4 regions of the Embleya sp. NPDC059237 genome follow, and region 3 is predicted to be linked to each of the others. Evidence: riboswitches for the same ligand, from Rfam matches in the RefSeq annotation. Region 3 holds a riboswitch; each other region holds the start of a gene.
What was found. Region 3 has a riboswitch for cobalamin ahead of ACFXKZ_RS36540 (ABC transporter substrate-binding protein). Riboswitches for the same ligand answer to the same signal wherever they lie in the genome.
Positions count from the first base shown of each region.

Region 1: another riboswitch for cobalamin. It lies ahead of ACFXKZ_RS15825 (ribonucleoside-diphosphate reductase subunit alpha); the one in region 3 lies ahead of ACFXKZ_RS36540 (ABC transporter substrate-binding protein).
Region 2: another riboswitch for cobalamin. It lies ahead of ACFXKZ_RS15275 (cob(I)yrinic acid a,c-diamide adenosyltransferase); the one in region 3 lies ahead of ACFXKZ_RS36540 (ABC transporter substrate-binding protein).
Region 4: another riboswitch for cobalamin. It lies ahead of ACFXKZ_RS23570 (energy-coupling factor ABC transporter permease); the one in region 3 lies ahead of ACFXKZ_RS36540 (ABC transporter substrate-binding protein).

Region 1 is NZ_JBHZAE010000004.1:390,612-396,054, forward strand. Features, by position in the region: gene ACFXKZ_RS15820 (ribonucleotide-diphosphate reductase subunit beta) at 1-515, opposite strand, end outside; gene ACFXKZ_RS15825 (ribonucleoside-diphosphate reductase subunit alpha) at 533-2,851, opposite strand; cobalamin riboswitch at 2,928-3,181, opposite strand; gene ACFXKZ_RS15830 (hypothetical protein) at 3,612-3,800, opposite strand; gene mug (G/U mismatch-specific DNA glycosylase) at 3,960-4,520, opposite strand; gene ACFXKZ_RS15840 (GNAT family N-acetyltransferase) at 4,616-5,440, opposite strand.
Region 2 is NZ_JBHZAE010000004.1:276,456-281,898, reverse strand. Features, by position in the region: gene ACFXKZ_RS15280 (peptidase) at 284-1,381, opposite strand; cobalamin riboswitch at 1,511-1,646, opposite strand; cobalamin riboswitch at 2,023-2,204, shown strand; gene ACFXKZ_RS15275 (cob(I)yrinic acid a,c-diamide adenosyltransferase) at 2,245-2,838, shown strand; partial or broken gene ACFXKZ_RS15270 (enoyl-CoA hydratase/isomerase family protein) at 2,975-3,361, shown strand; gene ACFXKZ_RS15265 (ECF transporter S component) at 3,576-4,472, opposite strand; gene ACFXKZ_RS15260 (ABC transporter ATP-binding protein) at 4,469-5,443, opposite strand, start outside.
Region 3 is NZ_JBHZAE010000014.1:298,223-303,665, forward strand. Features, by position in the region: gene ACFXKZ_RS36535 (hypothetical protein) at 22-2,616, opposite strand; cobalamin riboswitch at 2,740-2,953, shown strand; gene ACFXKZ_RS36540 (ABC transporter substrate-binding protein) at 2,971-4,041, shown strand; gene ACFXKZ_RS36545 (FecCD family ABC transporter permease) at 4,038-5,123, shown strand; gene ACFXKZ_RS36550 (ABC transporter ATP-binding protein) at 5,120-5,443, shown strand, end outside.
Region 4 is NZ_JBHZAE010000007.1:291,882-297,324, forward strand. Features, by position in the region: gene cbiQ (cobalt ECF transporter T component CbiQ) at 1-478, opposite strand, end outside; gene ACFXKZ_RS23565 (energy-coupling factor ABC transporter substrate-binding protein) at 482-862, opposite strand; gene ACFXKZ_RS23570 (energy-coupling factor ABC transporter permease) at 859-1,572, opposite strand; cobalamin riboswitch at 1,600-1,810, opposite strand; gene ACFXKZ_RS23575 (RDD family protein) at 1,985-2,530, opposite strand; gene ACFXKZ_RS23580 (class II aldolase/adducin family protein) at 2,669-3,529, opposite strand; gene ACFXKZ_RS23585 (hypothetical protein) at 4,364-4,735, shown strand; gene ACFXKZ_RS23590 (NAD-dependent epimerase/dehydratase family protein) at 4,997-5,443, shown strand, end outside.

The sequences.
Region 1 (5,443 bases), on a different contig from region 3:
TAGAAGAACAGCCCCTCGATGCACGCCGCGAAGCAGATCAGGTTGAGCAGGAACTGCCGCCGGTCGTCCCGCGATTCGAGCCGGTCCAGGCCCATCGCCGAGTCGATCCAGCGGAAGCAGAACTCCGCCTTGCGCCGGATCGACGGGATGTGCTCGACCGCGGCGAACGCCTGCTCGCGCTCCTCGTGGTCGGGCATGTAGGTGTCGAGCAGCGTCAGGTAGAACTGCACATGGACGGCCTCTTCGAAGAGCTGCCGCGACAGGTACAGCCGGCCCTCGGGCGAGTTGATGTGCCGGTACAGGTTCAGCACCAGGTTGTTCGCCACGATCGTGTCGCCGGTCGCGAAGAACGCGACCAGGCGCTGCACGAGGTGCCGCTCCGCCGGGCTGAGCTTGTCCAGGTCGGCGAGGTCGCTGTGCAGGTCGACCTCTTCGACCGTCCAGGTGTTGCGGATCGCCGCCCGGTACTTCTCGTAGAAGTCCGGATACCGCATCGGGCGCAGCGTGAGGTTCATTCCGGGATCGAGCAGGCTCACGTGCACGCCTCACATGCTTCGGGGTTCTCCAGCGAGCAGGCGATGACCTCGAGGTCCGAGATCTCCTCGACCGGCGCGGCGGACGCCTGCGCGGGCACGGTCGCCTGCTGGATCCGCGTCGCGGGGCGCGAGCGCAGGTAGTACGTGGTCTTGAGACCGGTGGACCACGCGTAGCGGTACATCGAGGACAGCTTGCCGATGGTCGGGTCGGCCATGAACAGGTTCAGCGACTGCGACTGGTCGATGTACGGCGAGCGGGCCGCCGCCAGGTCGATCAGCGCACGCTGCGGCAGCTCCCACGCGGTGCGGTACAACTCCCGTACGTCCTCCGGGAGTTCGGCGATGCCCTGAACCGAGCCCTCGGCGCGCTTGATCCGGTCGCGCACCTCGGGGGTCCACAGGCCGCGGGCCTTGAGCTCGCGCACCAGGTAGCCGTTGATCTGCAGGAACTCGCCGGACAGCGTCTCGCGCTTGAACAGGTTGGACACCTGCGGCTCGATGCACTCGTAGGCGCCCGCGATGGAGGCGATGGTCGCGGTCGGCGCGATCGCCACGAGCAGCGAGTTGCGCAGCCCGTGCGCGGCCACGCGGGTGCGCAGCGCATCCCAGCGCTTGGTCTGCGTCGGGTACACGCCCTCCCACAGGTCCGGCTGGAGCCGGCCCCGCGCGGCGTGCGTCTCGGCGTAGGCCGGGTGCGGGCCGTGTACCTCGGCGAGCGCCGAGGAGGTCTCCAGGGCGGTGAGGTAGATCTCCTCGGAGATCAGCGTGGACAACTCGCGCGCCTCGGCCGAGTCGAACGGCAGGCCCAGCGTGAAGAACACGTCCTGCAGGCCCATCAGTCCCAGGCCCACCGGGCGCCAGCGCGGGTTGGACGCGGCGGCCTGGTCGGTCGGGTAGTAGTTGATGTCGATCACGCGGTCGAGGAAGATCACCGCGGTGCGCACGGTGGCGCGCAGCTTGTCCCAGTCCATACCCTCGCCGGCGACCACGTGCGCGCCGAGGTTGACCGAGCCGAGGTTGCACACGGCGGTCTCGCCGTCGCTGGTGACCTCCAGGATCTCGGTGCACAGGTTGGACAGGTGCACCACGTTGCCCGGCTCGGCGGCCTGGTTGCAGGTCCGGTTGGCGGCGTCCTTGAAGGTCATCCAGCCGTTGCCGGTCTGCGCGAGCGTGCGCATCATCCGGGCGTACAGGTCGCGCGCGGGCATCTGCCGGACGAACCGGCCGTCCCGCTCGGCGGCTTCGTACACCTTGTCGAACTCGGCGCCCCACAGGTCGGGCAGCTCGGGCAGCTCGTTCGGGTCGAACAGCGACCAGACGCCGTCCTCCTCGACGCGCCGCATGAACAGGTCCGGCACCCAGTTGGCCAGGTTGAGGTTGTGCGCGCGACGCGCGTCCTCACCGGTGTTCTCCCGCAGTTCGAGGAACTCCAGGATGTCGGGGTGCCAGGTCTCCAGGTACACGCAGGCCGCGCCCTTGCGCCGGCCGCCCTGGTTGACCGCGGCCACCGACGAGTCGAGGGTCTTCAACCACGGCACGATGCCGTTGGAGTGCCCGTTGGTGCCCCGGATCAGCGAGCCGCGCGAACGCACCCGCGACCAGGCCACGCCGATGCCGCCGGCGAACTTCGACAGCCGGGCGATGCGCCCGTACATGTCGTAGATCGACTCCAGCTCGTCCTTGGGCGAGTCGAGCAGGTAGCACGAGGACATCTGGGTGTGCACGGTGCCGGAGTTGAACAACGTCGGCGAGCTGGGCAGGTAGGCCAGCGAGGACATCAGCCGGTAGAAGCCGATCGCCTCGCCGGGCTCCTTGGACAGACCGCACGCCACGCGCAGCAGGAAGTGCTGCGGGGTCTCGACCACCTTGCGCGAGACGGGGTGGCGCAGCAGGTAGCGGTCGTAGACGGTGCGCAGACCGAAGTACTCGAAGCGGCGGTCGCCGTCGGCGTCGACGGCGGTGTCCAACTCGGCGGCGTGCGCGGCGACGAACGCCGCGGTCTCCGCGCCGATGATGCCCTCGCGGTGACCGAGCGCGATGCCGGCGCTGAAGGAGGCGACGCCGGCCTCGGCGGCCTCGTCGGCGATCCGGCCGGCCAGCAGCCGTGCGGCGAGCCGCGAGTAGGCGGGCTCCTCGGCGATCAGCTCGGCGGCGGTTCGCACGGCCAGGTCGGCCGCCGCGCCGCGGTCCGCACCCTCGTTCAGACCCGCGACGACCCGGCGGACGACCCGATCCGGATCGACCTCCGGCAGATCGCGCGCCTGGGTGCGCACCAGGGTGGCAAGGCGGTCCTCGGGGCTCTCGTCGACCCGCATCCGGGTCGCGCCCACGCTGTCCACAACGGTCACGTGCTCTCTCCTCGCGAGCTCGTACGTACAGGTGACCCCACGCCCGAAGGCGCGGGCAGCCGGCAGGTATTCGGACTCGCGGGCATGCCGGGGCACCGCCGGGCACGGCGTGTGCTCGGTGGTCCGCGGAGTGCCTAGCGGTCGTCGCTTCCCGTGCGCCTTTCGGCGTCCGGCGCTCTATGACGACTTTCGTTCCCGCTCACCGCTGCGGGGGCAGTTCCGGCCTCGCACCGGATTCCCTCTTGCCTCGCCTTCCCGGAAACTTCGGTCGGGCGAACCAGCTGCGTCGCAGAGCATATATGTAGTGGCGGGGTGGTCGTTGCACCCCCAGGTGTTGTGTCGCGTCCCGATTCCCGGCGTGTCACGGTTCGCCGGAGACGTGCCCGGGTGGTACGACCGGCGAGCAATGCGACGCGCGTCGAGCGCCCCGAACGCCCGCTCCCCCGGCGCCCGTCCGGCCCCACCGGGCCTGCGCGGGCCGCGTGGGACGGGGCCGGGGTCGGCGGGAGCACGGCGGGGGGCGGACCGGATCGACGGTGGATCGCGCGTCGGCCGCCGCACCGATCGGCCGGCAAATTCCTTCCTCGCCGGGCGTGTCGGAGGGCGCGTGACAAGAAGCACATCGCGCCGCGGCCGGCCGATTCACGCGGAGCGGATCAGCGGCTCCGGCCCTCGGGTCGGGACGAGCCGCGTCGCCTCCGGGCCCGGATCGCGCCGCGTGGCCGGCTCACGGGCGACGCGTGCGCGGGCCCGGTCCGGGTGGGCGGGCGGGTCGGGGCGGGCTGCCTTGCGGTCGGTCCGTCGGCCGGGGTACCTCCCGGCCCGAGTCGCGCCATTCGGCGACCAACGCCTCGTAGACGGGAGTCTCGAACGTCTCGGTGGGCCACGGCCCATACGGGGCCCGCAGGATCTTCATGCCGGCCCAACCTCACGAGGAGGCGCGAAGTAACCACCAACCGGGTGATGCCACCCGGTCGATTGACGGCCCCGCCCCGGGTCGGGTCGCCCACGACGACCCCCGGTCGCCGCCGCACATGGTGGGCGGCACGGATGGCGCCCCGCGCGCGCGGCCCTCCTATTCGGGCGGGTAGGCCGTGGTGCGCAGGGCGGTGAAGGCTTCGGCGAGGGCCGCGGCCGTCCAGTGGGCGTTCAGGCCGCTGGGGTTGGGGAGTACCCAGATTCCGGTGTCGTCGATCGTCTCCGACTGGCGGCCGACCACCGCCCTGGGGCGGCCGAAGCCGGTGCGGTACGCACCGATGCCAAGCACCGCCAACCAGGCCGGTCGGTACCGGCGTACCTTCGCGGTGAGCGCCAGGCCGCCGGCCCGGTACTCCTCCTTCGTCAACTCGTCGGCGCGCGCGGTGGTTCGGGCCACCACGTTGGTGATGCCGAGGCCGAGCGTGGTCAACTCGCGCTGCGCGGCGGGCTCGATCAGGCGCGGGGTGAAGCCCGAGGCGTACAGGGCCGGCCAGAACCGGTTGCCGGGACGGGCGAAGTGCCGCCCGGTGGCGCCCGACCAGAGCCCCGGGTTGATCCCGCAGAACAGCACCCGCAGGTTCGGCGCGATCACGTCCGGGATGCTCCGACCGTGCGCGGCGGCCAACTCCTCGGCGGTGGGATTGCGTCCGGGCGGGATCGGCAGCACGATCGACGCGGCGGCATCGGTCTTCGTACCCGCCGCGCCCGCCTGCTCCGCGCCCGCCTCGGCAGTCCGCGCCTCGTCCCGCCGGCTCACGGCGCCTCCGCGATCATCGCCGTCCCCACCGAGCGGAAGCCGATCCGGTCGTACACCCGCGCGACGTCCTCGTCCCCCGCGCTCAGGAACACCGTCTCGCTCCCGCCCTCCAGCGCGTGCCGGGCCAACTCCCAGGTCACCGCCGCCGCGAGGCCGCTGCGCCGGGCCGCGGGCAGGGTGGCCACACCGACGATCTCGGTCGTGTCGTACAGGTGCTGGTAACTGCCCACGCACAGCGGTCCGGCCGGGCTGTACGCCGCGAACATCACCGTCTCGCCGCTGCGCAACCGCTCGTTGAGGTAGGACAGCAGGCCCGGATCCTGGCCCAGCGCTGCGGTGTCCCGCTCGGCGGGCCCGTCGGAGCCGGGCGCGGTGCCGGGATTGGCGAAGCCGATCGCCGCGACGCTGTGCACGATCGCCAAGTCGGTGGCGTCCGCGCGGATTCGCCGCAGCGTCACCAGGTCCGGCAGATCCGGGCGCTCGGCCGGATGTTCGTCCGGGTCGAGCACCATCAGCGGGTGCTCGTGTACATGCAGTTCGGCCTCGATCGCGGCCGCCCGCAACGCGGGGGTGCTCTCGTGGACCCATTCGAACGTCTCGGGCACTTTCAACTCTCTCTGCCGCGCCCGGACCGCGCGCACGTCCGCGACGGTGGGCTCGGCGAGGCCGCCGAGCGTGGGTCGGGCATAGTAGGGCCACCCTTCGCCCTCCCGGACGAACAGCGTCAGCGCGCCGATCGCCTCGGTGCGGGTGAACCGGCGGGGCACCGCGTCGTAGAAGATCTCCAAATGCGCGCGCAGTTCCGCGGCGGACTTCGGCATGCG
Region 2 (5,443 bases), on a different contig from region 3:
CCTGGCCGGCGCCTCTTGAACACCGTCGTGCCCCTTGACCCCCAGTGCTCGAACGGGCGTTCCTGCCGTGCCCGTCGGTGCAGAAACCTTGGGCTGGACGCTCTCCTGTCCGAGTGTCATGGGGATTTTCGATGCCGCGTGATTCCCAATGCGTGAGAGGGCCCTGAGAGGGGTGCTGTTGTCGCGACATGCTTGCCGCCTCGGCAGGAGGGCCCCCGGGACCGACACCCGCACCTGTCGAGGCAGCGGCTACCGTGTCGACGGTGGCCGCTGGCTCGTCCGGTCAGGGTGTGGTGGGGCAGTGCAGTGTGGGGGCGTTCCGATGAGCGCCCGCGCTGCTCAGGTCGGCGAAGCCGGCGCCGGCCAGGCCGAGAACCGCCTGAGCGGTGGCCCTGGTGGCGGTGGCGGGGTTGTACCCGCCGGTGTCGTAGGCGATCGCGCCTCGCGTGGCCGTGGATGCCGAGCAACCGACCTGACGTTCGGTCAGGAAGTGCCGGGCGGTCAGGCCCGGTATCACGCGCCAGGACGAGAGCAGGGCCTGGGCGGCCAGGCCGGTGCTGTTGGCGTTCGAGGTGGTGGCGCCCACCGTACCGAAGCCGCCGTCGGAAAGCTGGTGTGAGGCGAGCCAGTTCAGTCCGGCGGCCGCTTCCTGGTGGCGCCCGGTGGCGGCCAGCGCCTGCACGCTCATCGCGGTCGAGTCGGCGTCGCTGGTGCAGGTGGACAGACCGTAGTCGAGGGGGAATCCGCCGTCGGCGCAGTGTGCGTCGGCCAGGAAGTCCACCGCGGCGGCGGGGGCGCCGGCCGCAGTGCGGTCGAGCGCCAGGAGCGCGAGGGACTGGCTGAAGGCGTTGCTGTAGTCGCCCCACGGCGAGGTGTCGGTGAAGCGGCCGGAAGGCTTTTGCAACGAGAGCAGTCGGGCCGGGAGGTCCACGCCGCCGAACGAGGTGGGGTCGACACCGCGCACCTCGGCGGCGAGGAGGATCTTGGCGGTGGCTCCGGCGTAGGCGTTGGTGGTGCCGTCGCCGATGTACCCCGACAGGATCTCCGGGCGGGCGAGCCACGTGGTGGCCTTGGCTCCGTTGTCGTCGGCGACCCCGGCTGCGGCGAATGCGAAGATCGCGTCGATCGTCAGGCCCTGGTCGGGGTAGGTCACTCCGTCGAAGGTGGTCTCGAAGCGTTCGCCGTCGACGAGTTGCCGGGCCAGCCATCCCGCCGCGGCCTGGGTGCGGTTGCCGGAGAGTATGGACACGTTTGCCTGGGGCGTCGTGTCGGTCGTCGGTGGAGCCGCCACGGCGGTGGACGGGATCAGGGCGGCCGTACCGGCGAGGGCCAGTCCGCCGAACAGCGCGGCGATCCGGCGTCCGGGTCGGGTGAGCGTCATCACGGTGCCTTTCCGGGCCCATGGCACGGCGGACCCGGGAGACCCGGCGGCCGAGCGGGCACACCGACGGCGGCACCGTCCCGACGCACGGGTCGCTGGGGCTCCGTCCCGCGGACCACGACGGGGATGGGAGACGAACACTGCGGCGACGGGCATTCGGGCTCGCCGTCGGGAGGGACGGATCACCGCTGCGGGTCAGCGCCGGATTCACACCGGACTTCCCCCGTCGTCGGAGCTACTGCGAGTCGTCACACAAGACGATCGAAACAGATGAAGACGCCCGGAATCGGTACGTCGACTGCTCAGACCTGCAGATCCCGCACTCTACGGATCGCTCACTCCGGAAGGAACTCTCTTTCCGGCCAACAAGATCGCCGGCACCTGAAGGATGGATCCGACACGGAATCCGGAAATCCTCCTTGAGGCTTCAGTAGTCACACGCCGCCTCTTGACCGGGGTCGGTGTGGGGGCGGGCCCGAGGAAGCAGCTCAGCGACCGAGCGGTGTCAGGCGCGGCCCGTGTGTTGGTGGGTGGCGCCGTCTCGGAAACGCTGCACGTGTGTGGTGCGCCCCGGTCGAGCAGGAGTGCGGTTGCCCGTGGCAGGAGGTCCCGGGTCGGGTCTGGTGCCGGCGAGGGCCGCGTGTCATGCTATGGCCTGCTGTGCGACGGCGAAGCCGAGGAAACCGGTGTGATTCCGGTGCGGTCCCGCCACTGTGATCGGGGAGCGACTCCCGTCAAGGCCACGGCCCCGCTTCGGGGTTGGAAGGCCGGGGGAAGTGTTGATCCGAGAGCCAGGAGACTCACGTCGTCGCCACCTCGATACAACCGGGGCGGATTTCCCCGAGAGAGGCCGGTGGTTCGCCATGTCTGTGGTGCTGAGCCGTATCTACACTCGCACGGGCGACGCGGGTACGACCGCGTTGGGCGACAACTCCCGTGTCCGTAAGACCGATCCTCGGATCGTTGCCTATGCCGACACCGACGAGACCAACGCCGCCATCGGTGTGGCGCTGGCGCTGGGTTGCCTGGACGCGGAGCTGCGGAACGTCCTGGAAGGCATCCGGCACGACCTGTTCGACGTGGGCGCGGACCTGTGCGCTCCGATCCGCGACGGGGACGAGCGCCTGCGGGTCCGGGACGAGGACGTATCCCGGCTCGAGCGTTTGTGCGACACGTTCAACGAACGGCTCGAGCCCTTGCGGTCGTTCGTACTGCCGGGCGGTACGCCCGGCGCGGCGCTCCTGCACACGGCGCGGACGGCCGCCCGCCGGGCGGAGCGCTCGGCGTGGGCGCTGATCGAGACGGACACGGAGTTGTCCGGCGGGGAGGCGGCAACGGTGAACCCGGTGTGCGTCCGCTATCTGAACCGTTTGTCGGACCTGCTGTTCATTCTCGCACGGTTGGCCAACGACGGCGGGCGCGGCGACGTGCTGTGGAGTCCCGGCCGCAACCGCTGACATCGCGCCGCCACCGTTCCGCCGGCCGATATCGCACCGGTTCTCGCAGGTGTGGCGGCACGAACGACTCGCTCGGGAGACAACCCGAATTGCGTTCCCGGACTTGCCACCCGGCCGCCGCCGCGGCCGGGTGGCAAGGCTCAACGCCCGCATCGCCCGCTACCCCAAGACCTACGTCGCCGTCATGGACGGCATCGTGATGGGCGGCGGCGTCGGCATCTCCGCGCATGGGAAGGTGCGCATCGTCACCGAGCGCTCGACGATCGCCATGCCCGAGACCGGCATCGGCTTCGTCCCCGACGTCGGCGGCACCGACCTGCTCGCCCGAGCCCCCGGCGAGTCGGGTACGCCCCTGACGCTGACCGGCTCCGCCATCGGCGCGGGCGACGCGATCGCCTGCGGCCTCGCCGACCACTTCGTGCCCTCGCACCGCCTGGACGCGGTGATCGAGGCGTTGGCCACCGGGACGCCGGCCGACGTCCTCGGCCGCTTCGCAGACCCGGCGCCCTTGGGCGAACTCGCCGAGAACGCCGAGCGGTTGCCCAGCCGCCCGCCGTCCCGATCGCATGCCCGCACCGACATCTGCTGTCGATCGCTCGGGAACTGAAACATACGGGGGATGGGAAGGATCCGGAGTCGATGCAGGACGAATGCGGGGATCCCGAATGTCTGCGGTGTCGTCTGCTCCGGGCGGTGGGCGCAAGGCAGAGGCGGTAGGCGCCACATACGGAACGCAGCTATGGGGCGGGCTTCGTCGGCTTGGTGGTCGCGGTGCCGACTTGCGTAAGGCCGTTGTCGGCCGGGGCGGGTTCGAACACGATTGGTGCCTCGAAGGCCGCCTTGCGGGATGCGCGCCGTAGGGCGGCCAGCACCGCCGGGCCGACGAGGACGATCGCGAGGCAGTTGGTGATGGCGCGGCCGGTGTCCCATCCGAAGGTCGAGGTGAGCACGGTGAACACGAAGAACCGGCGCAGGTTGTCCAGGATGCCGTCGCCGGGGACGAAGGCCGGGCCGACCATGGATTCGGAGTCGGCGAGGAACGGCCAGAACCACATGTTCATGAGGAACCCGAACGCGTAGGCGGCGAAGACGCCGTAGCAGGCGAGCATGACGATCTCGCGCCGCCCGCGCACCCGCCGGGGCAACAGGCCCGCGCCGAGTCCGACCCAGGCGGAAGCCAGCATTTGAAACGGCAACCACGGGCCCACGCCGGCGGTGAGCAGGGCGGACGCGAACAGTGAGGTGCAGCCGAGCACGAATCCGAACCCGGGGCCGAACACGCGTCCGGCCAGGACGAGCATGAAGAACACCGTCTCGATCCCGGCGGTGCCGGCGCCCAGCGGACGCAGTGCCGCGTTGATCGCGGAGAGCACGCCGAGCATGGCCAGCGCCTTGGAGTCGAGCCCGCCGCTGGTGAGTTCGGCCAGCACCACCGCGACCACGAACGGCAGGGTGACGGCGAAGATGAGCGGCGCGTCGCCCGAGTGCGCGGCCGATTCGGGGGAGGGGGAGGCGAACAGCGGCCACAGGAACATGGCCAAGCCCGCGATCGAGGCGATGGTGAGCACGATCGCGGTACGCGGGGTGATTCGGATCGCGTTGGTGCGTTTGCGCGTGTCGGTGACGGTCGTCATCGGGTGGGCTCCCTGTCTGCGGCGGATGCGCGAGCGTCGCGTGCGGTCGGGACGCCTTCCTCGGAGGCGGACTCCCGGTCGCTGATGTCCGTATCCGCAAGGGCGTTGCCGACATCGGTGACGGTCAGCCATTCGGCCGGTGCGAGGATCTTGGCCACCTGGGGCGCGAACGCGGGCGAGGAGACTACGACTTCGGCGGTCGGACCGTCGGCGACGATGTCGCCTTCGGCCATCACCACCACGCGGTCGGCGACTTGGGCGACGAATTCGACGTCGTGTGTGGCCAGTACGATCGCCCGCCCGGCGTCGGCGAGTTCGCGCACCACTCGGACGAACCGCCGCTTCGCGTGGTAGTCGAGGCCGCGCGTCGGTTCGTCCAGCAGCACCACCTGTGGCGCAGCGACCAGTTGGATGGCAAGCACCAGGGCGAGGCGCTGCCCCTCGGAGACGTCGCGCGGGTGCAGGGTGCCGTCGATCCCCGGCGCGATGCGATCGAGCAGCGCCCGGCACGCACCGGCTTCGGCGCCGGATTCCCGGTCCGCCTCGACGCATTCGGCGTCCACGGTCTCCAGGTAGAGCAGGTCGCCAGGAGTCTGCGGGACCAGAGCGACCAGCGCGCGAGCCCGCTTCGGCTCGGCCCGGCCCGGATCGGTGCCCGCCACGTCCACGGTGCCGCCCTGGCGGGGACCGGAGCCCTGGAGGGCCCACAGCAGCGAGGATTTGCCGGAGCCGTTGCGGCCCATCAGGGCGGTGACCTGCCCGGCCGGCAACACCAGGTCGAGGCCGCGTACGGCGATCACGTCGCCATAGCGCACGATGATGCGCCGCGCGGTCAGCAGCGGGTCGGCCGAGGAATGGGCCGATCGTGGTCCGGGTGGGGTACAGTCCGCCAACCGCGCCCGCAGTGGTGCGGCCAGTCGGCGGGCGTCGCGGACCGACAGCGGCAGCGGCGACCAGCCGGCGAGCCGCCC
Region 3 (5,443 bases):
CGCCGGCCGACGCACGTCCCGTCAGCGGAGGACGGCGGCCGCGGTGGCGAGGAGTTCCGGAAGGGTGCCGGTGAACTCGGGGACGAGTCGGAGCAGCACCGCCCAGTGCCCGGGGTCGGCGGTGTCGAGGCCGGCCTCGTCGACCAGGCGCGCGAACTCCTCGGTGAACGCCGAGAGCGTGTCCCCGAGGAAGGCCAGGACATGGGAGGCGGGGGCGTTCGCGGTGAGGAGATCGGCCGGGAGCAGGTGGCCTGCCGCCAGGTCGGCCGGCCACCGGTCGAGGTCGCGCGCGCCGTCCGCGATGCCGAACCGGACCAGGTAGGCCGTCAGGAGGTGCGGCGGACAGTCGGGGTGCGCGGCCAAGGCGGCCAACGACTCCTTCGAGAGCGGCTGTTTCTCGTCGGCGACGATCAGTCGGGCCCAGGGGACGGCCACGTCGTACTCGTCCTCGAAGTGCTCCAGCCGCTCCTGGATCCTGCCGCCGCGCAGGAGGTGTTCGGCGGCGGCGTCCGGAGTCCGGGCGGCGGCAAGGGTCTCGCGGATGGACGCCGATCCGGCCTCGGGCGCCGCGAGTGCGGTACGGAGCAGGTGGTGTGTCGTCGCCGGAAAGGGGTGCTTGGCGGCGGGGCGGCGGCCGGGAAAATGGGTCTCGGCGAGCAAGGCGGACACCGCGTCGGGGCCATGGCGTTCCCACAACGCGACCGCGACCCGCAGCCGGCCCACTTCGGTGTGCAGGCGCATGCGGCCCAGCATCACCCGGACGAGCACCGGATCGCCCGAGTCGATGGCGGCGAGCAGCCAGTGGCGGCGAGTGGATGGGCTGGTGCGGGCGAGCAGGTCCCCCAGGGCCGGGCTGATCGGGATGCGCCGGTGCCCGCCGGCGCGCGGTCGCCCCGCGCAGATGCGAATGCGTTCATGTCGTGCGATGCCGCCGAAGTCGTAGAGGTTCGCGTTGACTTCCGGGTCGTCGAGATCGAGCAGCCCCTCCACCACATCGGCCGGCATGTCCCAGCGTGAGGCGCACGCGACGGCGGCTTCGACGCCGCGTACGGCGTACACGTGCGCGCGGACCGCCGCGGAGAGCGGGTGGAAGACGCTCAGGTGTTGGATGGCACGCAGGTCGAGTGCGGGGATCACGGCGCACTGCACGTGGTCGGGCGCGGCGGCGAGGAGGGTGTAGAGGTGCTTGCGCGCGCCCTCGGGCGCCTCGGCGGGGAAGCGCGCGGCCAGGCCGCGAGTCCACGTGACCGGGGTGCCCTTCGCGCGCTCGCCGGCGGCGTGGGCCACCGCGGCGGAGACGAGTTCGTGGCAGGTGCCGCGGAATCGGGGAAGCAGCTTGTGCAGCGAGATCCACGCCTCGGGGTCGTCGCCGAGCGGTTCGATCAGCCGGGCGACGGACGGGGCCAGCGCGTCGGGTACCGGGCCGCGATAGCTGCGGACAAAGGCGCGGTCGTCGTCGTCATCATCGACGTCGGCGTGGTCCGATGGGTCGCCGACGGCGGAGTCCGCGCGGCGGGGACACAGGTTGCCGAGCGCGGCCACGACCGCGCCCGCGGGGGTGACGGCGCGAAGAACCTCGTCGAAGGGGAACCGATCGTTCTCGATCCCCCAGGCGAGCAGGTAGGCCAGTTGATGGTCGTTGTCGGGGGTTTCCGGGGCCAGTAGGGCGGCGAACGGTACCGGGCCCACGCGCTGTTCGAAGTGCGTGCGCGTGCCGAACGTCGACGCGACGCCGGCGCGAACGGTCGCGAAGACGAGCCGTTCGGGGCAGCCGTCGTGCCGTGTCAGCTCGATCCGGGCATCGGTGTCGTAGGGCAGTCGGTCGTCCTCGCGCAGGATCGCCGCCCAGTCGACGCCGCCGGCCGGCGCGTCGGCCCGATCGTCGAGCCGGAGCCCGACCAGCCAGGCGTCGTGGTCCGCGCGCGGCCGGTCCCGGCCGTCGAGCCGCGTTCGGGCGGCGGCCAACACGGCGGTCGGGTCCTCGGCCCGGGCGGCATCCCCGAAGACCACGGCCAGGTCCGGGTGGTGCATGCCCTCGTCGTGGAACAGTTCCGCGAACCCGCGAAGTTCCGTATGCGTGTCGGCGAGCCGGGTGTGCGTGGCACAGATGCCCACGACACGCTCCACGACGACCCACGGGGGCAGATACGGGGCGAGCCGCGAGATCGCGTGTCGGACCGCGTCGGGGAAGGGCGAGCGCAGCATCGACCGCAACAACCGGGTCCCGTTGTGCTTCAGGAGCGGCACCACGAGGCGCGTGTGCCAGTCCGCCGACGCGGGGTCCGCCGCGGCCCAGACCGCTTCGTGCACGCGCGTGTCCGAGCGCCGGCTCAACAGCGCGAGGCCCACGTCCGGGTCCCCGTAGCCGGCCATCCGCACGGCCGTGTCCTCGTCCAGGTGCCGGTTGCCCGCGAGTCGCGCCATCAGGGCGTGGTCACCCGACGCGAGCACGGCCTCGATCAGCTGTGCCGGCGGGGCCACATGGTCGGCGGCGAGCGCCTCCGACACCTCGGTCCTCAGCCGCGTCGTCAACGCGACACCCGCCGCGATGGGCACGAGACGAGACGCGGCGTACAACGCCGAACGCAGCCCGGCCGAACTCTCCCACGACATCACGAACCGCAACTCCTCACCGGGACGGCCGCGTTCACCCGATGCGGCGCGGCAGCGCTCAGCGTAGGAGGTCGCTCGGACGGCGCCCCGAACCCGCGCGGCGGAGCGGGCCGACCAGGCGCGACGAGCGGTTTGGTAGCCTGTGGCCGCCGTGGTGCACGGGAAGCCGGTTCAAGCCGGCGCGGCCCTCGCCACTGTAGCCGCGGAGCCCCGCGGCCCTCGCCGACCGCCCCAAAGCGGTCGGGGTCACTGGATGGATCGGGAACGAGCCAACCGGGAAGGCCGGCCGCGGAGCGTCGATGCGGAAGCCAGGAGACCGGCCACGGCGCGACATGTTCCACGAGGGTTGGAGAACACGTGTTCCGCGCTTCCGCGCGCCCGTTTCGCGCCGAACGTTTCATCCGTCCCCCGCACGCCCCGCGTGCCGGGCGCTCCATGCGCTCCGGCCTCGCCGCCGTGGCGCTCCTGCTCGTCGGCGCGCTCGGCGCGTGTACGGGTGCGCCCGAGCCCGACAAGCCCGCCGCGGCGGCCGGGAGCGGCCACCCGACGCCGGTGAGCGTGAGCAGGTGCGGCGTCACCACCACCGTGACCGCGCCGCCGGCCCGGCTGGTCACCCTCAACCAGGGCGCCACCGAAGTCGCCCTGGCGCTCGACCTGCAAACCCGGATGGCCGGCACGGCGTACCTCGACGACGTGGTCCCGGCCAAATGGAAGGCGGCCTACGACATCGTCCCGGTGCTCTCCGAGAAGTACCCGTCCAAGGAGAAACTCCTCGCGGCGCGCCCGGATTTCCTCTACGCCTCCTACTCCAGCGCGTTCACCGACAAGGTGGCGGGCACGCGGGACGAACTGGGTTCCCAGGGCATCGGCACCTACCTGTCGCCGCTGGGTTGCGCCGACGGCAAGCAGGCGGCGGCGGTGTCCTTCCAGGCGGTGTGGGACGAATTGGGCGACGTCGCCCAGGTGTTCGGTGTCGCACCGCGCGCCGCCGCCATCCGGGACACGCAGCAGCGGCAACTTGCCGACGTCACGGCCAAGTCGGCGGGCAAGGGCCTGAACGTGCTCTGGTACGACTCGGGTACGAAGACCCCGTACGTCGGCGCGGGCCACGGCGGACCCCAGCTCGTGCTCGACGCCGTCGGCGCCCGCAACGTCTTCGACACGCTGCCCGGCGGCTGGAAGAACGCGAGTTGGGAGCAGGTGGTCGCGGCGGACCCCGACGCCATCGTGGTCGCGGACGCCGGGTGGGACACCGCACAGTCCAAGATCGACTACCTCGAACACGACCCCGTGCTGAGCAAGCTCAAGGCTGTCCGAAATCGGGCGTTCGTGGTCGTGCCGTTCTCCGAGTCGACCCCCGGCGTGCAGCTCGCCGACGGGGCCGTCCGGGTTTCGGCCGCCCTGAGCGGCCTGGCACCGCGTCCGTGACCGGGACCGATCGCCCCGTCGCCCGACACGCGGGAGCCGGTCGTGCGGCGGTGGCCCTGGCCGCCGCCGTGGTCCTGCTGCTGCTCACCGTCCTGCTCGGCCTCGCCGTGGGATCCGTCCACGAACCGCCGCACGTCGTGGCGGAGGTGGTCCTGCGCCGGCTCGGTCTCGGCGGCGCCGACGTCACACCGCTCGACGACCGGATCGTCTGGCAGCTGCGGCTGCCGCGCGTCCTGGGGGCCGCCGCGACGGGCGCGGGACTCGCGGTGTGCGGCGCGGTGCTGCAGACCCTGACCGGCAACGACCTGGCCGACCCCTACCTGCTCGGCATCTCCAACGGCGCCGCCGTCGGCGCGGTCACCGTGATCGTCCTCGGCGTCGGAGCCTCCGGCACCGCGGTCGTCGGCGCACTCCCGGCGGCGGCCTTCGTCGGCGCCCTGCTCGCCGTCCTCGTCGTACTGACCCTCGCCGGGGCACACAGCCGGACCCTGCCGGCCTCGCGGACCGTGCTGGCCGGCATCGCGGTCGGGCAGCTGTGCGGCGCGTACACCTCGTTCGTCGTGCTCGTCCTCGGCGACCGCAACGCCGCCCGCGGCGTCATGGAGTGGACGCTGGGTTCGGTGGCCGGAGTGCGGTGGGACACGGCCGTCTTCCTGACCGCGGTGGCCGTCGTCGGCACGGTGGTCATGGCCGCCGCCGCCCGGGACCTCGACGCGTTCGCGTTCGGCGAGACCGCGGCCCGTTCCGTCGGTGTCCACGTCGAACGCACCCGCTGGGCCCTGGTCGCCGCGGCCGCGCTGGTGACCGCGTGCCTGGTCGCCAACACCGGCGTCATCGGATTCGTCGGTCTGGTCGTACCCCACGTCGTCCGCCTGGTGTGCGGCCCGCGTCATGCCCTGCTGCTGCCCATGTCCGCACTCGTGGGTGCGTCGCTGCTCGTGGGCAGCGACATCGTGGCGCGCTCGGTGCTCCCGGACCAGGAGATCCCCGTCGGCGTCGTCACCGCCGGACTGGGAGCGCCGTTCTTCGCCTGGCTGCTGTGGCGCCAGGCAGCCGGGCGCGTGGCGGGGGACCGGCCGTGATCGTCGCGAACCCGGTGCGGCTGCGGGCCGAGAACGTCGGCGCGCGTGTCGGCGCCGCCACACTGCTGAGGGAAATCACGCTCGACTTCGCCCCCGGCAGGACGACCGGCCTGCTCGGGCCCAACGGCGCCGGCAAGACGACGCTGCTGCGGACCCTGGCCGGACTGCGCCGGTCACAGACCGGCCGAGTCCTGCTCGACGGCGACGACCTGTACGCCCTCACCGCCCGCCGCCGCGCGCGACGGGTGGCCTTCATGGAACAGCAGGCCGACACCGCGCTGCCGCTGACGGCCCGCCAGGTCATCGACCTGGGGCGCACG
Region 4 (5,443 bases), on a different contig from region 3:
TCCGGGCGGTGGTGTCGTAGAGCAGGAACAACATCCGGTACATCACCGCCGCCACGTCCACCACGGCCGCCGGCACACCCACCCGAGTCAGCCGGGGCAGGACGTCCGACAGCGGCGTGGTGAACGCGAACAACAACATCGCCAACCCGGCCGCACCGGAGCGGGCCACCAACTCGCCCGCGTGGCGCGGCCCGTCCGGCGCCCAGCCGACGCCGTCCGCGCGGATCGACACGAGCAGGGTCAGCGCGCCGGTCACCGCGAATCCCAGCGGCGCACGGGCCGCCCGCCACAGTCGTTGGGCGGGCACCTCGGCGAAGCCGAGCGCGATGGTCAGCACGGTGACCGCGACCAGCACCGCGCCGGGCCACGGCGGCAGCGCCACCGCGCACCCGAGCAGCCCGAAGGAGAGCACGGCCTTGTCGGCCGGATGGCGACGGCGCCAGGCACTGGCGTGCGCCGCCGCGTCGATCGGCAACACGGGTCAGCGACCCGGGACCGATACCGGGTCCTGCGCGGCGGTCGGATCGGGGCCCGGGCCCGACTCGTCGGGGGTGTCGCTCGCCTCGGGCGCGAGCTTTCGGCGGGTGCGCTTGACGCCGAACATGTACCCGACCACACCCGCGCCGAGCGCGGCTTGGAGTGCGAACAGGCCGGACTCGATCTCGCCGGACGGCGGCTCGTACAGCGGGCTGAACCACGGCTTGTAGTCGGGGTCGTTTTCGGTGATCGCGGTCTCGGCCCGGGTGTCGGAGCCGGTGAACGGCTCGTCCTTGTCGTCGCCCATGCCGAACACCACGGGCAGCGCCGCGAGCAGCACCACGGCCAGCACGATCAGCAGGTTGATCTTCGTCGAGCGCTTCACTTGCTCTTCTCCTCCTCGCGCACGGGCCGCGCGTCGCTCAGCACGCCGAGGCGGACCAGGTCACCGCGACTCGACTGGCGCAGCAGGCGCACGACCAGGACGGTCAGCAGGCCCTCGCTGATCGCCAGCGGGATCTGGGTGAGCGAGAAGATGCCGCCGAACTTGGCCAGCGCGCCCGGGAATCCGCTGTCCGGGTCGGGGAAGGCGAGGGCGAGCTGCACGCTGGTGACGCAGTAGGTGCTCAGGTCCGCGACGAACGCGCCGGCGAACACCGCGACGTCCAGCGGCATGGTGCCGCCGCGCCGGTCCAGGAGCGAGCGGGCGAGCCGGTATGCGCCGTAGCCGGCCCAGGGACCGACGATCGCCATCGAGAACACGTTCGCGCCGAGCGTGGTCAACCCGCCGTGGGCGAGCAACAGCGCCTGGAAGAGCAGGGTGATCGTGCCGAGCACCGCCATGATCGGCGGCCGGAACAGGATGGCGCCCAGGCCGGTGCCGGTGGGATGCGAGCAACTACCGGTGACGGATGGGATCTTCAGCGCGGACAGTACGAACGAGAAGGCGCCGGACGCACCGAGCAGCAGGGTGTTCTCGGGCCGGTCGCGCACCTCACGGGTGAGCGCGCGGGCGCCGTGGACGACGAACGGGGTCGACGCGACGCCCCAGGCGGCGGCGTGTTCCCAGGGCAGATAACCCTCGGCGATATGCATGAGGAAGGGTCCCTCTCCAACACCTCGTGGACGGACGATCGCCGTGGCCGGTCTCCTGGCTGACGGGTCGTGCGTTCACGTGCTCCGCCTTCCCGGGTCCGCGACAGCGGTCCCAGTGGCTTCCCGAGGCGACGAATCAACGTTTCCGCGGGGGTGGAGGAGAACTTCCCGATCACAGTGGCGAGGGCCGCGCCGGCATCGAACCGGCTTCCCGAGCACCACGGCGAGCCGACACTAGTGGTCGAGTGGACATGGCGACAAGGTGGCATCTGCAAACCGTGCGCAAGACCACAAGGCGGGCGGAGCGGCGGAGCAATAGCCGCATTCCGGGGCGGCGCGCGACGACCCGTCGGGGCGGGGCACGCTCGCGATCGTGGGACCGGGCGCCCCTGCCCGAGAGGGAAGCGGGGCCTCAGCCCAGTCCGGGGCCGCGCCCACGGACCACCAGGGTGCCGGCGACCCGGTCGCCGACCCGCTGGCCCCGCTCGCTGGTGAGCACCGCGACCAACCCGATCACACCGAGCGCGAACGCGTCGACGCACAACAGCACCCAGCGGATCGCCAGTTGGCGCCGCCCGGCCCGACCGCCGGACACGTCGACCACACGGATCCCGAACACCTGCATGCCCCAGGTGCGCCCGTCGTGCTCGGCGGGCCGCAGCACCCAGTACCAGAACAGGATCGCCACCGCGACCACGAGCACACCGGCGGTGATCGTCGCGGTGAGCGGACCGCTGCGGATCGAACCGTCGGGGTGGGTGGGCAGCAGCACGAACAGGAACATCGCCGCGCCGGGCAGCAGCGCGGAGGCGATCACGTCCACCACGAACTGGCCGATCCGCCGGTACAGCACCGACGGGCCGACCCGATGTTCGATCGTCGGCAGCCACACCCGGGCGCGCGGCCCGACGGGATGGGCCGAGCGCGCGAACCGCTGCGGAAGGCTCCGTTCGTACATGCTGTTGTACTTTCCGCAACCGGGCGGGTTGACTCCCGGCACGGCCGATCTCGCCGAGATTGCGCCCGGTCGGCGGACAGCGGGCCCGACCGGGCGGCGGCGAAATGATCATCGATCGGCGGGATCGACCGAAAACGATCAGATCGTCATCGGGCCGTCGATTCCGAACAGGTCCGGCTCGGAGCGGCTGATCACGTCGTACAACGGCTTGTAGTTGATCCACGCCACCGTGTCGTTGCCGAGCTGCTCCCGGGTCAGCCGCGCGTTCTCCGGCGAGATCGGTCGCAGTTCGCCGGCCGCCTGGGCCAACAGCTGGACCTGGCATGAGCGCTCCATGGTGATGAACCACCACGCCGCCGCGTCCACCGACTGTCCGACGGTGAGCAGACCGTGGTTGCGCAGGATCAGCGCCTTGCGCGAGCCGAGCGTCTTGGCGATCCGCCGTCCCTCCTCGGCGTCGAGCACCACGCCCGCGTAGTCGTCGAAGAGTTCGTGGTCCTCGTAGAACGGACACACGTCCTGGGTGATCGGCTCGAGCCGGATCCCGAGCGCGGACAATGCGCGTCCGTGCGTGGAGTGGCTGTGCGCCGCGGCGACCACGTCCGGGCGGGCCGCGTGGATCTGCGAGTGGATCGCGAACGCGGCCTGGTTGACGTGGAATCGGCCCTCGACGACCTGCCCCTCGTGGTTGACCAGGATCAGATCGTCCACGGTGATGTGCTTGAACGACATCCCGAACGGGTTGACCCAGAAGTGGTCGACGAACTCGGGGTCGCGCGCGGTGATGTGCCCGGCCACCCCCTCCTCGAAGCCGAACCGGCCGAACAGCCGCAGCGCCGCGGTCAGTCGCTCCTTGCGGTGCCGGCGCTCCTGCTCGACGGTTTCGAACGTGGGCGGCAGCGCGAAGCTCAGGTCGGTGGGCGAGACCGGTCGCGGCGGCGCCGACCGCCCGGTGCCCGGCGGGCCGTCCTGGGGGCGGGGCGCATCGGTGGCGGACATGTCCATCTCCTCGGACTCGGGGCGCGCAGGGGTGCCGCCGACGCTACCCGCGAGTCACATCCGGGGACAGCCTTGCGCGGGCGCCGGATCGCGCGGGGTCGGGGGCGGCGAGCCGGTGCGCGCGGGCCGAGGCGGTGCACGCGGGCCCGGGAGCACGAGGACCGGGATTCTAGCGCGCGAGCGTCGTGCGGATCGGGTTTCCGGCAATTAATCGAATATTGCCCACGACCGCCTTCGGGCCGCTCCTACGCTGCCGTTCAGCGAGTCCGGGAGGTCGAGTCCGAAGCAGTCGAGCTCGAATTCCCGGACCCGCTCGAAGGCGACGGGAAAAGTACGCGCGGACGTATACAGGGGGAAGGGGCGCGTGAGGTGAGCGGCGGGGGAGTGCATTCCACGGAGGTCGCGAATATCGGCGTACGGCCACCTGCGGGGGCGCCCGGATCCGGCCGGGGCGACGGGGTGGGGTCGCGGGCCAGGACCGAGGCGGGCCGCCGGGGCACGCCCGCGCGAGCGCCCGCGTCCAGGAGCCCGATCGCGAGGAGTTGGGCGGAGATGGCACCACCCCCACGCCGATCCAGACCGTCCCGGCGCAGATCAGCCGACCCGCCGACCGGATCCGATCCCGGGCGGGCCCCATCGATCGAGGTGGATGTCATCGAAGCAGTCGAGGCCGATCCCCCCGCGCCGACCGAGGTCGAATCGATCGCAGCGATCGAGGCGACCGCGGTCGGCGGGCCGCTCCCGAGCGATCCGGACCCGGGACCGGCCGGGTCCGGCGACGAGCCCGTCGGAGTCCACCGGAAAGCCGCACCGCCGATCGCCCCGGAGGCAATCATGGCCAATATGGAAACGGCCCTCAAGGAAGCAATGACGATCGAGGGTGCCGTGGGAGTGGCCCTGGTCGACTACACCAGCGGAATGGCGCTCGGAATTCTCGGCGGCAGCAAGGAACTCGATCTCAATGTGGCCGCCGCCGGGAATACCGACGTGATGCGCGCGAAGCTGCGCACGATGGAGATGTTGCACCTCGGCGACCAGATCGAGGACATCCTGATCACGCTCGGCAAGCAATACCACCTGATCCGACCGCTGTCCGGTCGGGCCGGGAAGGGGCTGTTCCTGTACCTCGTGCTGGTGAAGGATCGCGCCAACCTCGCGCTGGCCCGACACAGCCTCAAGCGTGTCGAGGAGGAGATCGAGGTCTGAGCCCGGACGCGCCGGCGAGCCCAGGCCACCGGCGCCGGCGCCGGCCCAGACCCATCCTCGACACCCTCGGCGCCCCCGCCACCCCCGTGCGCCGGGCGCCGGCGGGGTGTCCGGGGACACGTACGGCGGCCCTGGTCTCCCCGCTCCGTCTCGGATATGACGGTACGTCAGATGTACCGTCGAGCCTCGACGTACCTCGCGCGGGCGATCATCCACCCGATCGTGCGCGGATCGTGTCCCCCGAGTCCTCCGAGGAGCCGCATGTTGTCGGGCGAGAAGATCCTGATCACCGGTCCCGCGGGCCAGATCGCCTATCCGCTGACCGAATACCTGGCCCGGGACAACGAGGTGTGGGGCATCGCCCGCTTCTCGAACGCCGAGGACCGGGCGCGGGTGGACGCCCTCGGGGTGACCACGCGCGCCGTCGACCTGGGCTCGGGGGCGTTCGACGACCTGCCCGAGGACTTCACCCACGTCCTGCACCTGGCCACCTTCCAGGGCCCCGGACTCGACTACGACGAGGCGCTGCGGGTCAACGCGGAGGGCACGGGACTACTGCTCCAGCACTGTCGCCGGGCCAAGGCCGCGCTGGTGATGTCCACCGCGTCGGTACTCAAGCCGCATCCGGACCCGATGCACGTCTTCCACGAGAGCGACCCGCTCGGCGACGCCAACGTCACGCACGCGCCGACCTACTCGGTGTCCAAG